Regions from separate parts of the Neorhizobium sp. T25_13 genome, predicted to be linked through region 3. Evidence: riboswitches for the same ligand, from Rfam matches in the RefSeq annotation. Region 3 holds a riboswitch; each other region holds the start of a gene.
What was found. Region 3 has a riboswitch for cobalamin ahead of C5J22_RS02955 ((2Fe-2S) ferredoxin domain-containing protein). Riboswitches for the same ligand answer to the same signal wherever they lie in the genome.
Positions count from the first base shown of each region.

Region 1 (3,192 bases), on a different contig from region 3:
TCATAAGCGGGCGAGCGGATGCCGAAGGCGTTTTCCTCGACGATCCGGCGGTCCTGGTCGTTGGTCATGTTCCAGACGTGGGTCAGTTCCTCGAGATTGTAGTCGACGCCCTCGACCGCATCCTTGTGGACCAGCCATTTTGTGGTGACCGCCGTTTCCTCCGGCCCGAGCGGGGTGACGCGGAACGAGATCGCGTGGTCGCCGAGAATGTGGTTCCAGCTGCTCGGATAGTGGAAGAGCAGCATGGTGCCGATCGAGTTGATCGTTACGTCCTCGGAGAGTTTACGCTGCACGGCGTTGCGGCCGCTCATCGTATAACTCTCGGCATCTTCGATCAGCGGCATGCGCGCGACGCGGAACTGGCCGGTCTCGTCCATCCGGAATTCGCTCGGCAACCCGGCCTCCTCGCAACGCTGCCAATGGGCGGCGATGACCGGATCGTCCTTGGCACCCTGGACGCCCGTCGCGGTCGGCGATTCCGGATAGGTGCGGCAGAGCTCCGGGTGGTTGGCGGCGCAGTGGTAGCACTCGCGGTTGTTTTCCCAGACGAGCTTCCAATTGCCCTTCTCGATGATCGTCGACTGGTGCGCGACCTTGGCCTCCGAGAGGCGGTGCGGGGCCATATAGGGCTCGATCGCCGCGCGAACCGGCGCGAAATCCGGCGCCTCGTTGGCAAGGCAGATGAAGATAAAGCCCGCCACGCTTTCGCAATGGACCTTCTTCATGCTGAACTGGGTCTTGTCGAAGTCCTGGCCCATCTGGCGGCCGACCAGAAGCGAGCCGTCCAGTTCGTAGGTCCATTGATGGTAGGGACAGACGAGCCGGACCGCCGAGCCATGCTCCTTGGTGCAGACGCGGCTGCCGCGATGGCGGCAGGTATTGTGCAGCGCACGGATCCGGTTGTCGCGGCCGCGCACGACGACGACCGGATAATCGCCGATCTGCAAGGTGAAATAGGCTCCGGCCTTGGGCAGCTCGCAATCATGCCCGACGAACAGCCAGTCGCGATACCAGATCATTTCCAGATCGAGCTTGAAATAGGCGGGATCGGTATAGAAGGGCTGTTCGAGGCTGAAGCCTTCACGGCGGTTCTTAAGCTGCCGCAGGGCCTGATTGCGAATTTCCATATTATCTTCCTCGTCAATGTGGACAGCGGAAGGACATGGAAATGCCGGCCGGCCTCAAGCCCGCCCCAAACCCTGTCCCGAACGCCCGCCGCGTCCGGTCGTCATTTTTGATCCCAAGGCTGGTTTCCGGGCTCAGGAGCTTGTCCCGTTCAGGGGACCGGCTCGGCGCCTTCCCGGGCGGCCCTTGCGGCTCTTTCCCAGTGGCTCATGCCGTGCCTTATTGCTCCACCACCGTTGCGGGGGCAGCGCCGGATTAGGGTTTCTAAAGACCCCTGCCGGCTTCCCAATTCTCCGCCTTCCCTAGTCAGGCGGCACCTCAAGATCGAGGCGGATATAATCATCGGGCGGGCGTGTCGCATAGGCGACATTGCGACATCGGCAACCGCGTTGGCGACAGCGGCGAAACGGCCCAAAATGCGACACTCCAGCCCCGCGAAAGCGAAACCTGTCATTAAGGGATAAGCCATAAAATCCCGGCGTGAATGGGAGCGATGCCACCGTGCAGGCCAAGGGAAAGATCCGTTATTACAAAGCCCCTCCACCACCGGCGCCGGTGGTGGTGAAGAGCGCTTCCCATTCCGAATTCCTCCGGACGGGGCGCAGCTCCCGCTACCATCCGGTCTGGCTGCCGGAAGAGCGCCGCTATCTCACCCATAACGAAGTCGCCGAGCGCACGGGCAAAAGGCTCGAGGCAGCCGGGGAAACGAGCCACAACCGGATCAACTCCTTCCATCGCTCGATCAAGTTTCCGAAGATCATCTTCCACCACACGCTCGATGAACGCCCGCATCTCGGCTATTGCCATGTCACGGCGGCAAGGACGTTTCTTCCGCGCGGCGTCCCCGTGAGCTGGTCGTTCTATATCGCCAACTTCTTCTCCAAGATCGGCGAGGAAGAAACCTTTTTCGAACATATCAGCCCGGCCAATTCGCGCATGTATTTTGCCGTTGCGGTCGAACGCGAGGCGGGTCAGCCGCTGCAGATCAACCGCACGATCCGCAAGAACGGCCTTCTGTTCCAGACCAATGATCCGATGGAAGCCATCAAGAACGTCCTGATGCTCGGCACTTCCAACGAAATGCTCCGCGAGATCATCAAAAAGCTTTGAAGACGCCCGGGTCCGCGTTATTGACGGGCGGATATGACGGCTCAAATCATCGACATCACCCGGGATCATGACGGCGCGCTTCGTCAATCCTGCACCGTCCTTGCGGACGGCCTTCCCGTGGCGATCCCGACCGAGACGGTCTACGGACTTGCGGCCGACGCCACCAATCCCGCCGCCATCACCCGCATCTACGAGACCAAGGGCCGGCCGCGCTTCAACCCGCTGATCTGCCACATGTCGGATCTCGACATGGCCGAGCGTTATGCCGACTTCGATCCGATCTCGCGCAGGCTTGCCGAAGCCTTCTGGCCGGGGCCCCTCACCCTGATCCTTCCCCTGAAGCCCGAAAGCGGCATTCATGCGCTGGCGACGGCCGGGCTCGATACGGTCGGCATCCGGCTTCCCAAGGGCTTCGCTTCCGAGCTCATCCGCGCCTTCGGCAAGCCGCTCGCGGCCCCCAGCGCCAACACGTCCGGCAAGGTGAGCCCGACCAGCGCGCGCCACGTGGCCGACGACCTGGGCGAGAAGCTGGCGTTGATCATCGACGGCGGTGCGGCTCCTGTCGGTGTCGAATCGACCATCGTCCGCGTCGAGAACGGTGTGATCCGGCTGCTGAGGCCGGGCGGGGTAGCCGCCGAAGAGATCGAGACGGCAACCGGACTTGCAGTGATCCGGCCTGAGGGACCGGCGGCGATCATCGAGGCCCCCGGCATGCTGGCCTCTCATTATGCGCCGGGTGCAGCGGTGAGGCTCAATGCCGACCATGTCGAGGCCGGCGAGGCGTTGATCCGGCTGGGTTCCGCTCCGGTGAAGGGAATGGAACTCGCCGCGGCGGTTTTTGACCTGAGCCCGTCCGGCGACCTTGCGCAGGCGGCGGCAAATCTGTTCGATTACCTGAAGCGCGCCGACGCCACCGGCGCCGCCAGCATCGCCGTCACGCCCATTCCCGACCATGGG
Region 1 is NZ_PVBI01000006.1:241,688-244,879, reverse strand. Features, by position in the region: gene C5J22_RS16275 (aromatic ring-hydroxylating dioxygenase subunit alpha) at 1-1,127, opposite strand, end outside; cobalamin riboswitch at 1,227-1,461, opposite strand; gene C5J22_RS16270 (DUF6656 family protein) at 1,627-2,235, shown strand; gene C5J22_RS16265 (L-threonylcarbamoyladenylate synthase) at 2,269-3,192, shown strand, end outside.
Region 1: it holds a riboswitch for cobalamin, as region 3 does, so the genes downstream of both, C5J22_RS16275 (aromatic ring-hydroxylating dioxygenase subunit alpha) here and C5J22_RS02955 ((2Fe-2S) ferredoxin domain-containing protein) in region 3, are expected to answer to the same signal.

Region 2 (3,192 bases), on a different contig from region 3:
ACTCGATGCCGGCCTGGGCCTTCACGCCCGCCTTGAAGTGGTGTTTGACCAGCGACATCTCGGTCACCATGTCGGCGGCCTCGATCAGCGCCGGCTTGGCGTTGCGGCCGGTGACGACCACATGCAGATCCGGCCGCCGTGCCTGTAGCGCGGCGACGATCTTGTCCAGATCGAGATAGTCATAACGAAGCGCGATGTTGAGTTCGTCGAGGATGACGAGCCCGATCGTCTCGTCCGCCATCAGCTCGAGTGCCTTTTCCCAGGCCTTTTCCGCCGCGGCGACGTCGCGCTTCAGGTCCTGGGTCTCCCAGGTAAAACCCTCGCCCATCGTGTGCCAGACGACGCGGTCACCGAAGACGGCGAGCGCGGGCTGCTCCCCGGTCGACCAGGCGCCCTTGATGAACTGTACGACGCCGACCCGGCGGTTGTTGCCGAGCATGCGCAGCGCCAGGCCGAAGGCAGCTGTGGATTTGCCCTTGCCGGGCCCGGTATGGACGATGAGAAGACCCTTTTCCTGGGTCTTCTCGGCCACTTCCGCATCCTGAACCGCCTTGCGGTTCGCCATCTTGGCGCGGTGGCGCTCGACGGACGCCTCGTCGATCTCCTTCACCGGGAGACAAGCTTCGCCGGAGACCCGGCAGAAGCTTCCTCGCCAGCGCGGAACTTTTCGCGGGCGACCCCGGCCAGCGCGCCGAGCACCGCCCAGAACACCAGGTTGGTGGCATAGACGGCGTTGACGAAGCGGACATGGAGATCCATCGGGACCGCCGTTTCATGGCTTGGCGGCAGCGGCGCGCCGACCAGATGCGGGGCGATCAGGAGCACGATCGCAAGCGCTGCGAACACGGCCGAGCGGGTATAGGCGAGCAGGCCGAGACCGATTGCCGTGCAGGCCGCCGTCGAGATCCACCAGATCTGGCGCGGACCGAGTTCCGCAGCCGGCATGCCGGGCAGTTCCGGCGGCAGGCCGAGGCCGGGCGCGAGGATGACGGCGAGGAAGCCGGCAATGCCGAACATCAGGCCACCGCGCCAGCCCTTGAAGCCGCCGAACGCTTCCGAGGCGGCAACGAGGACAAGGGCAAAACCGATAGCCGACAGCATGTCTGCGGCAGCAGTATAGATGAAACGCTCGAAGCCATCGGCGGGAGCCCAGGCTTCCTCGCCGTGGTGATGCTCGGCGGCGGATGCCGTGGCACCTGCGGCAGGTGCAGCATCATGGCTGTGGCCGGCCTCGGGCGCGGCATTCTCGAACACTTCCGCCTGCAGGATCAGCGGCACAGTGGAGAAGCTCTGCATCACGGTCAGCAGCAATCCGGACAAAAGCCCGGCGATCACCGCCGTGAAGACGATGTTGCGAAACAACGACATTGGGGAGAACTCCTCAGTGGCAGGGGAAGGCGAGCGAGTGGCGCGTGTCATGCGCGGCGTTATGGACGACTTCCAGATGAGAGAAGCCGACAAAGCCGACGATGAACAGGCCAAGCAGGGCCGTCATGCTGAGGGGAATGATCTTCGAAGCGGAGAGGCTGACTGCAGCTGCAGCAGAATTCGTAACCATGGTCTCGTCCTTTCGCCCTCCACCCGAGGGCCGTTCACGTTCTTTGCCGCCTCTGGCAGGTCTCCTGGCTCGCGGATCGGACGCCTTCTCCCGCCTTCCCAGGATACCGTTGGCCGGATTTCCCAGTGGCTTGACGGCCGGACGGCCGTTTTGGTCGAAGACTTTCCGCTTACAGTTGCGGGGGCAGCCGCGGGTTGGACGGCAGAATTCCGTCGCACCGCATTCCCTCTAAAACCCTTTCGGGCACCATAGGCTCGGTCACTATAGACGAATTCGGCGTCACGGCAATCGCCTTTGCGACGCATTGACATGGGCCTGCGACCGGGCTTACTTGGAAAGAGATGGTCCCTTTCCGGCAACGGGGAGGGCTAAGAGAGAATGCGGTGCGATCCCTTTTTCAGGATCAATGCCGCGGCTGCCCCCGCAACTGTAGGCGGCGAGCCATTGCCTAAAACGGCCATTTGGCCGTCAAGCCACTGGGAAATCCGGCCAACGGTATCCTGGGAAGGCAGGCAAATGGCGACGACCCGCGAGCCAGGAGACCTGCCGTCCGATTAGTTTTGCTTCACCGGGCGGGGTGCTCCGGAGGAAGTTTCTCGATCACCGCAGAGGGATTTCGACCTTCTGCTCCGCGCCCCGATTTTTCGACCCCGGCGGGAACGCGGCTGACCGATGAGTGACCACCGACCAGATGATCCGGCAACCGCCGGCCCGGCAGATGTGACGATTTTCGTCTGCACCAATTGCCGTAATGCGTCCGACGGCGAAATCCGGCCGGGCATCGCACTGATCGCGGCGCTGCGCGAGGCAGCAAGCGGCAAGCCGCTCGCGGTAAAGCCGGTCACCTGCCTTGCCAATTGCGAAAAAAGTCCGAGTGCTGCGTTTAATCACAAGAGCGGCTGGTCCTATGTCTTCGGCCACCTGTCGCTCGACAATGTCGAGGATATCGTCACCGGCGCGATGATGCTGGCCGAGGACGAACGCGGCTTCCTTCCCCTTCGCGGCCGCCCGACCTGCCTGCGCGGCAAGGGCATGACGGCCCGTATTCCACCCTTTCATCACCACGAGGACATGCCATCATGAGCGTTTCGTTCGACCGCGTTCCCTGCACCGTCGTTACCGGGTTCTTAGGCGCCGGCAAGACCACGCTGATCCGCAACCTGATCGAAAACTTGAAGGGCAAGCGGCTGGCGATCATCGTCAACGAATTCGGCGATGTGGGCATCGACGGAGACGTCCTGAAGGGCTGCGGCATCGAAAGCTGCCCGGAAGACAACATCATCGAGCTTGCCAACGGCTGCATCTGCTGCACCGTGGCGGACGATTTCGTGCCGGCGATCGACCGGATCCTGGCCATCGAACCCCGCGTCGATCACATCCTCATCGAAACCTCCGGCCTCGCGCTGCCAAAACCCCTCGTCCAGGCCTTCCAGTGGCCTGACGTCAAGGCGCGAGTGACGGTGGACGCGGTGATTGCCGTGGTCGACGGACTGGCGCTCGCCGAAGGCCGCGTTGCCGACGACCACGAGGCGCTGGAAGCGCAGCGCGACGCGGACGGCTCGATCGACCATGACGATCCGGTCGAGGAAGTGTTCGAGGATCAGGTGGCCTGCGCCGACATGATCGTGCTCACC
Region 2 is NZ_PVBI01000010.1:175,321-178,512, reverse strand. Features, by position in the region: gene cobO (cob(I)yrinic acid a,c-diamide adenosyltransferase) at 1-610, opposite strand, end outside; gene C5J22_RS22790 (CbtA family protein) at 607-1,368, opposite strand; gene C5J22_RS22785 (CbtB-domain containing protein) at 1,382-1,558, opposite strand; cobalamin riboswitch at 1,595-1,824, opposite strand; cobalamin riboswitch at 1,884-2,124, shown strand; gene C5J22_RS22780 (DUF1636 domain-containing protein) at 2,231-2,641, shown strand; gene cobW (cobalamin biosynthesis protein CobW) at 2,638-3,192, shown strand, end outside.
Region 2: it holds a riboswitch for cobalamin, as region 3 does, so the genes downstream of both, C5J22_RS22785 (CbtB-domain containing protein) here and C5J22_RS02955 ((2Fe-2S) ferredoxin domain-containing protein) in region 3, are expected to answer to the same signal.

Region 3 (3,192 bases):
CCTCTTCCGTTTGCCAAGTCCCAGAGCCCGCCAACGGCAGATTTCCTCCCGATATGTAAGAGTTTTATGTCAGCAACTACGGATTTTCCTCAAACGGCAAGGCCGACTGCCGCCAGGCAATCTTTGAGGTCCATTTGTCCTGCCGCGTCAAACCCGCAGGCTGCATGCCCTACCAGCGTGAACCAGGCAAATGTCGCCATCGCAGGGATTGACAACGGCCACCTATGTAATGTTATTACACTCTCAACATTGAATGTAACGATATAACGTACATAGCCATGTGCTGGATAAGCGCTCGGCGCTACAAAAGTTCAAACGATAAGGAAGGAACCTCATGAATTTGTCCCTCACTACAAGCCGCCTGCTAGGCGCTGTCGCGGCAGGCCTGATCTTCGCGGCGTCCGGAGCGTTTGCCGATGAAGATCATGAGACGAAGGAAGCATGGCGCCTGTTTGTCGGCGATCACACGAACCCGGTCGTGCGTGCCATCAACTTCGAGAACGGCAAGGAACTCGGCCGCTATGACGTCAAGGGTCCCGCGGCCCTGACCGCCAGCGCGTCCGGCCAGACCGTATTCGTTACCCAGTCAGATCATGACATCGTGCACGTCATCAGGACTGGCATCGATTTCTCCGATCACGGGGAGCATCGGGACCTGGAGGTTTCCGACGTCGGGCTGTTGCCCGTGACTTTCGAAGGCAAGCGTCCTTTCCACGTCGTCCCGCATGACGACCATGCGGTCCTCTTTTACGATCGAGGCGGCAAGGCGGATATCATCGACGAAACAGCTCTTCTCGAAGGCAGGGCTGACGTGAAGACAGTCGACACGACGAAGCCGCATCACGGCGTAGCGGTGACGATGGGTCGTTTCGTGCTCGTGTCGGTCCCAAACACTGAAATCGAAACCAAGCCCGACGAACTGCCGCCGAGGGTCGGTCTTCGGGTCGTCGACGAGGCGGGCAAGCAGCTCGGTGACGTCGCGAAATGCACCGATCTTCACGGCGAGGCCACCTCGGCCCGGCTGGTTGCCTTCGGTTGCAAGGAAGGCGTTCTCGTTGCCCGGCCCGGCGGCATTGATGGCCCGAAGCTGGAAATGTTCGCTTACCCGACGGACCTGCCAAAGGGCAGCACCGGGACCTTGCTTGGCGGCAAGGCGATGCAGTTCTTCCTCGGCAACTACGGCGAGGACAAAATCGTCCTGATCGATCCGGATGCCGAGGAGCACTTCCGGCTGATCGCCCTGCCCACCCGCCGCGTCGACTTCCTGCTGGACCCGGCAACGCCGCGCAATGCCTACATCCTGACGGAGGACGGCGATCTTCATGTGCTGGACGTGGTCAAGGGCGAGATCGTTCGCAAGGCCAAGGTCACCGAGCCCTACAGCAAGGACGGCCATTGGCGTGATCCGCGGCCGCGCCTTGCCGTTGCGGACGACCATATCGTCATTACCGATCCGCGGCACTCGCTGGTTCGCGTCGTCGATGCGGAGAGCCTGAAGGAGGTCCGTACGATACCCGTCGAAGGAAAACCCTTTACGATCGTTGCCGTCGGTGGCTCCGGCGCATCGCATTGATGCGATGATGCTGCATGAAGCGGCGCCGTTGACAGTCGGCAGAGGGAGTGTAAGTTCGCGGCGTCAAGGTTCTTCCATCCCGCGATGGAAGCTAAGAGGGAATCCGGTCAAAACCGGAGCTGTCCCGCAACTGTGAGCGGTGAGCCGTTCGTCCAACATGTCACTGGCAACAATGCCGGGAAGACGGACGATGAAGGCTTTGACCCGCAAGCCAGGAGACCTGCCTGACGATAGAAGTTCCGTGGTCGGGGTGTGCCACAGGAATGACGGTTCCGTCGGGCCATCGTGCCTGCCGCAACCTTCATTTTTGCTGCCTCCTCCTTGAGTGAGACGAAGGCAGTGAAAACACAGGGATTATCTTCCCAGAACGTATCCGGGCGCGCCGTCCTCCTGATCGCCAAATCCGCCTTTGCGGCGTCGCCGCATCTGGAAATGCAGCGGCTCGCGGAGCTTGCGGCCGGCATGACCGGGGCCGGAATCGTCCGGTTCGCCTTTACCGAGCAGGGAACCCCCTCGCTGCGCCAAGCGCTGTCCAATCTGCTCGACGAGGATGTCGAAACCGTCGTCATCGTGCCGCTCGTCCTGCCCATGGAGCCGAGCTTCCATATCTGGCTAACGAAATCGCTGACGCGCTGGAAGGCCGCCGACAGCCGCCCCTGGCCGGCCTTGTCCATCGCCAGGGATATCGCCTCCAGCACGCTGATGGCGCAGCTTCTCGGCGAACTGCTGGAGACGGCCGAAGAGCTGGATGTCCCGAAAACCGAAAACCCACCTGTCATCGAAGGTTCCCTCGTGCCGGCCCAGAAACGCCGCGTGCTCGTTTGTCAGGGCGGTCCCTGCAACGCGGCCGGAGCCGGTGTGATCTGGGGACATCTGCGCAACCGGCAGGAGCGGCAGAAATTGCGCGCTGCCGGCGATGGCACGATGACCGCAAAATCCACCTGTCTCGGTCCCTGCAGTCTGGCGCCCGTGCTGCAGGTGTTTCCGGAAGGCACCTATTACGGCGGCGTCACCGAAGATGCGATCGACCGGATCATCGGCGAGCACCTGCTTGGCGGCCGGATCGTCGAGAACTTCGCCTATCACCCAACGGGTCGCAAGCAACGGCTTCGCACCCCATCCGAACAGAATAAGAGGAGAGAGAATTGACGTCGCAGACGCTATCACGCTTGGCCGCCGCCTGGTTCACCGCCGCCACCTTTGCCACCGCAGGCACCGTCTTCGCAGGCGAGCCGCTTCGCGTCGGTGCCACCTACATCACCAGCGGCACGGACCCCGCCAAGGGCTCGAACGGCTGGGCGCTGGTCAGCCATGGCGTCGGCGAGAACCTCTTCACCGTCGATCGGGACGGCAAGCTCGTACCGGAACTGGCCGTGAAGGCGGAGCGCATCGGGAACCTGACCTGGACCGTGACCCTCACACCCGGCCGCCTGTTCTCCGATGGCACGCCCGTCACCGCCAGGGCACTGGCAGCCGGTTTCGATACCACGTTCGCCAACAACAAGGCGGCGCTCGCGACCGGCGGCAAGCTGACCTTCGAGGCGGTCAACGACCTGACGCTGAAGGTGACGACCGAAAAGCCGGTGCCGTTCATTCAGGCACTCTTCGCCGAATGGCCG
Region 3 is NZ_PVBI01000001.1:618,250-621,441, forward strand. Features, by position in the region: gene aztD (zinc metallochaperone AztD) at 335-1,573, shown strand; cobalamin riboswitch at 1,623-1,816, shown strand; gene C5J22_RS02955 ((2Fe-2S) ferredoxin domain-containing protein) at 1,913-2,722, shown strand; gene C5J22_RS02960 (ABC transporter substrate-binding protein) at 2,719-3,192, shown strand, end outside.

Region 4 (3,192 bases), on a different contig from region 3:
CAGTGCCATCTGCGCGGCGATCGCCGTCGATGCGCTGGGCGAGGAGAGGGTGCGCACGGTGATGCTGCCCTACCGCTATACGTCCGAGGACTCGCTGAAGGACGCGGCTGATTGCGCCAAGGCGCTCGGCTGCCGCTACGACATCGTGCAGATCGCCGAGCCGGTGGACGGTTTTTCGTCGGCGCTGGCCGAGCTGTTCGAAGGAACCGAGGAGGGGATCACCGAGGAGAACCTCCAGAGCCGCGCGCGCGGCACGATCCTGATGGCGATCTCCAACAAGTTCGGCTCGATGGTGGTGACGACAGGCAACAAGTCGGAAATGTCGGTCGGCTACGCGACCCTCTACGGCGACATGAATGGCGGCTTCAACCCGATCAAGGACCTCTACAAGATGCAGGTCTATGCGCTGGCCGCCTGGCGCAACGAACACCTGCCGCCGACGGCGCTCGGCCCGAGCGGCGAGGTGATCCCGAAGAACATCATCTCCAAGGCTCCGTCCGCGGAACTCAGACCCAACCAGACCGATCAGGATTCGCTGCCGCCCTATCCGGTGCTCGACGACATCCTCGAATGCCTGGTCGAGCTGGAGATGGGGACCGAGGAGATCGTTGCCCGCGGCCACGACATCGCAACCGTTCACCGGATCGAGCACCTGCTCTATCTCGCCGAATACAAGCGGCGCCAATCGGCGCCGGGCGTCAAGATCACCAAGAAGAACTTCGGCCGCGATCGGCGTTATCCGATCACCAACCGTTTCCGCGATCGGTAGGAGAGGATCATGGCCCTGCGCAGCTCGGTCGAGATCTTCAATATCCGGACGAGGACGATGCGGGTGGTCTGGCAGACGGAAGCCCTGTTCGAGGCGCCCAACTGGTCGCCCGACGGGCGCTACTTGATGCTCAACAGCGAGGGCCTGATCTATCGTCTGTCACCGGCGGGTGATGACGGGCCTGAACTGGTCGATACGGGCTTTGCCCGCCAATGCAACAACGACCACGGCATTTCGCCGGAGGGTTCGCTGATCGCCATTTCCGACAAGGTAGAGTTCGGCAAATCGGCGATCTATGTTCTTCCCGCGGGCGGCGGCGTGCCGCGGCTGGTGACCCGGAACCTGCCGTCCTACTGGCATGGCTGGTCGCCGGACGGAAAGAGCTTCGCCTATTGCGGCATCCGTGGCGACGAGTTCGATATCTATTCGATCGGCAGCGAGGGCGGCAACGAGACGCGGCTGACGTTCGGCGAGGGCCGCAACGACGGGCCGGACTATTCGCCGGATGGAAAATGGATCTATTTCAATTCCAGTCGCACCGGGCTGACGCAGATCTGGCGCGTCCCGGCCGCCGGCGGCGTGGCCGAGCGGATCACCGGCGGGGGTTACGGCGACTGGTTTCCGCATCCGTCACCGAAGGGTGACAAGATCGTCTTCATCTCCTACGACGCCGATGTCTTCGACCACCCGCGCGATCTCAACGTCCGCGTCAGGCTGATGGACATGGACGGCGGCAATGTCGAAACGCTGTTCGAGCTCTTCGGCGGGCAGGGCACGATGAATTCACCGAACTGGTCGCCGGATGGCGATGAGTTTGCCTACGTGCGCTATTTCCTAGTCGCATGAGCGCCTTGCGCCGAGGATAGCGTAAGGGCATAACCGATCCTGTCAGGTGCCGGCGACAAGCCGGAGAATCGGGAATCCGGGTGGAGCCGGAACGTGCCCAACGCTGTGAGGTGGACGCTCGGCCGCAGGATAAGCCACTGGGAAACCGGGAAGGCGGCGGTTGAGGCGGACGAAGCCAAGTCAGAAGACCGGCCTGACAAGATAGACCAGCCCGCGCGGACGGCGGAAAGGTTTCGGACCTCTCCTTGCTTCTGAAAGGCAAGGGAGCGACGGCATTGTTGGGGACAAACGATGCAGCCTGATCCTTTCGCGCATGCCTTGCTGCCTGCCGGTGAATTTTCGAAGGCCGAGCGTGCGGCCGTCTACAGGGCGATCGAGACGCGCCGGGACGTGCGCGACCAGTTCCTGCCCGATCCACTGCCGGACGACCTGGTAAAGCGGCTGCTGGGCGCCGCGCATTCGGCACCCTCGGTCGGCTTCATGCAGCCCTGGAATTTCATCCTCATCCGCGATCCCTCGGTGCGGGAGGCGGCTCGCGCCGCCTTTTCGCGCGCCAATGACGAAGCCGTGGAGATGTTTCCGGAGCGGAGCCGCGACCTTTATCGCAGCCTCAAGCTCGAAGGCATCGTCAAGGCGCCGCTGTCGATCTGCGTCACCTGCGATCCGGACCGTGCCGGCCCGGTCGTGCTCGGCCGAACCCACAATCCGCGCATGGACGTCTATTCGACCGTCTGCGCCGTGCAGAACTTGTGGCTTGCGGCAAGGGCCGAGGGCGTCGGTGTCGGCTGGGTCAGCATTTTTCGCGAGGAGGACGTGCGTGCGCTGCTGGGCATTCCCGATCGCGTCGAGATCGTCGCGTGGCTGTGCCTCGGTTATACCGACCGCCTCTACGCCGAGCCGGAATTGGCGCTCAAGGGCTGGCGCCAGCGCTTGGCCCTGGAGGAGCTGATCTTTCAGGATCGCTGGGATAACCGTTGATCACTGCTGCGGCTGCGGTCCTGCGGATTTCGGATTGCTGAGGTCGATATCCGCTTCGGGCAGGAAAGCCGGCCCAACGGTGCGCACCTTCTTGTTTGGATCGTATGGCCGCTCCGGCGGCGGCGTGAGCACCGGCGGCTGGACCGCGGCCTGCGGCTTTTGCGGGCGGGTCGGCAGCTTGGTGATCCCGGAATACGGTTGCTCTTCTCTCGGAAGTTCGATGCCCGGCACCTTTCGGCGGTCGTCGACAACAGGCGGCAGCGGCTCGAAGGAGGGGATGCAGCGCTGTTCGCGAATGGCGGCGAGGATGGCATTCCGCTCTTCCGAGGGCAGGATCATCTGCCGCGAACTGTTCCGTTCCGCCGCCAGCGCGTCGCGGCTCTGTTCCATTCTTTCCAGCGCATCCCGCATCTGGCCGCAGACCTCGGCATTCGGGCCACCCAGAACCACGACGCTGCCATTGCCGCAGCCGGCCCGGCGCATGTCGACCCGCAATTCCCGGATATCGGCATTGTATTCGCCAAGCTGCTGGGCGTAGCTGCGCGCCGCAGACGTGTTGCCGATGATCTGCGGGCTGTTTCCAAGTTTCCGGTAAAGGG
Region 4 is NZ_PVBI01000014.1:69,838-73,029, forward strand. Features, by position in the region: gene C5J22_RS25600 (NAD+ synthase) at 1-769, shown strand, start outside; gene C5J22_RS25605 (TolB family protein) at 785-1,615, shown strand; cobalamin riboswitch at 1,643-1,827, shown strand; gene bluB (5,6-dimethylbenzimidazole synthase) at 1,907-2,593, shown strand; gene C5J22_RS25615 (hypothetical protein) at 2,594-3,192, opposite strand, start outside.
Region 4: it holds a riboswitch for cobalamin, as region 3 does, so the genes downstream of both, bluB (5,6-dimethylbenzimidazole synthase) here and C5J22_RS02955 ((2Fe-2S) ferredoxin domain-containing protein) in region 3, are expected to answer to the same signal.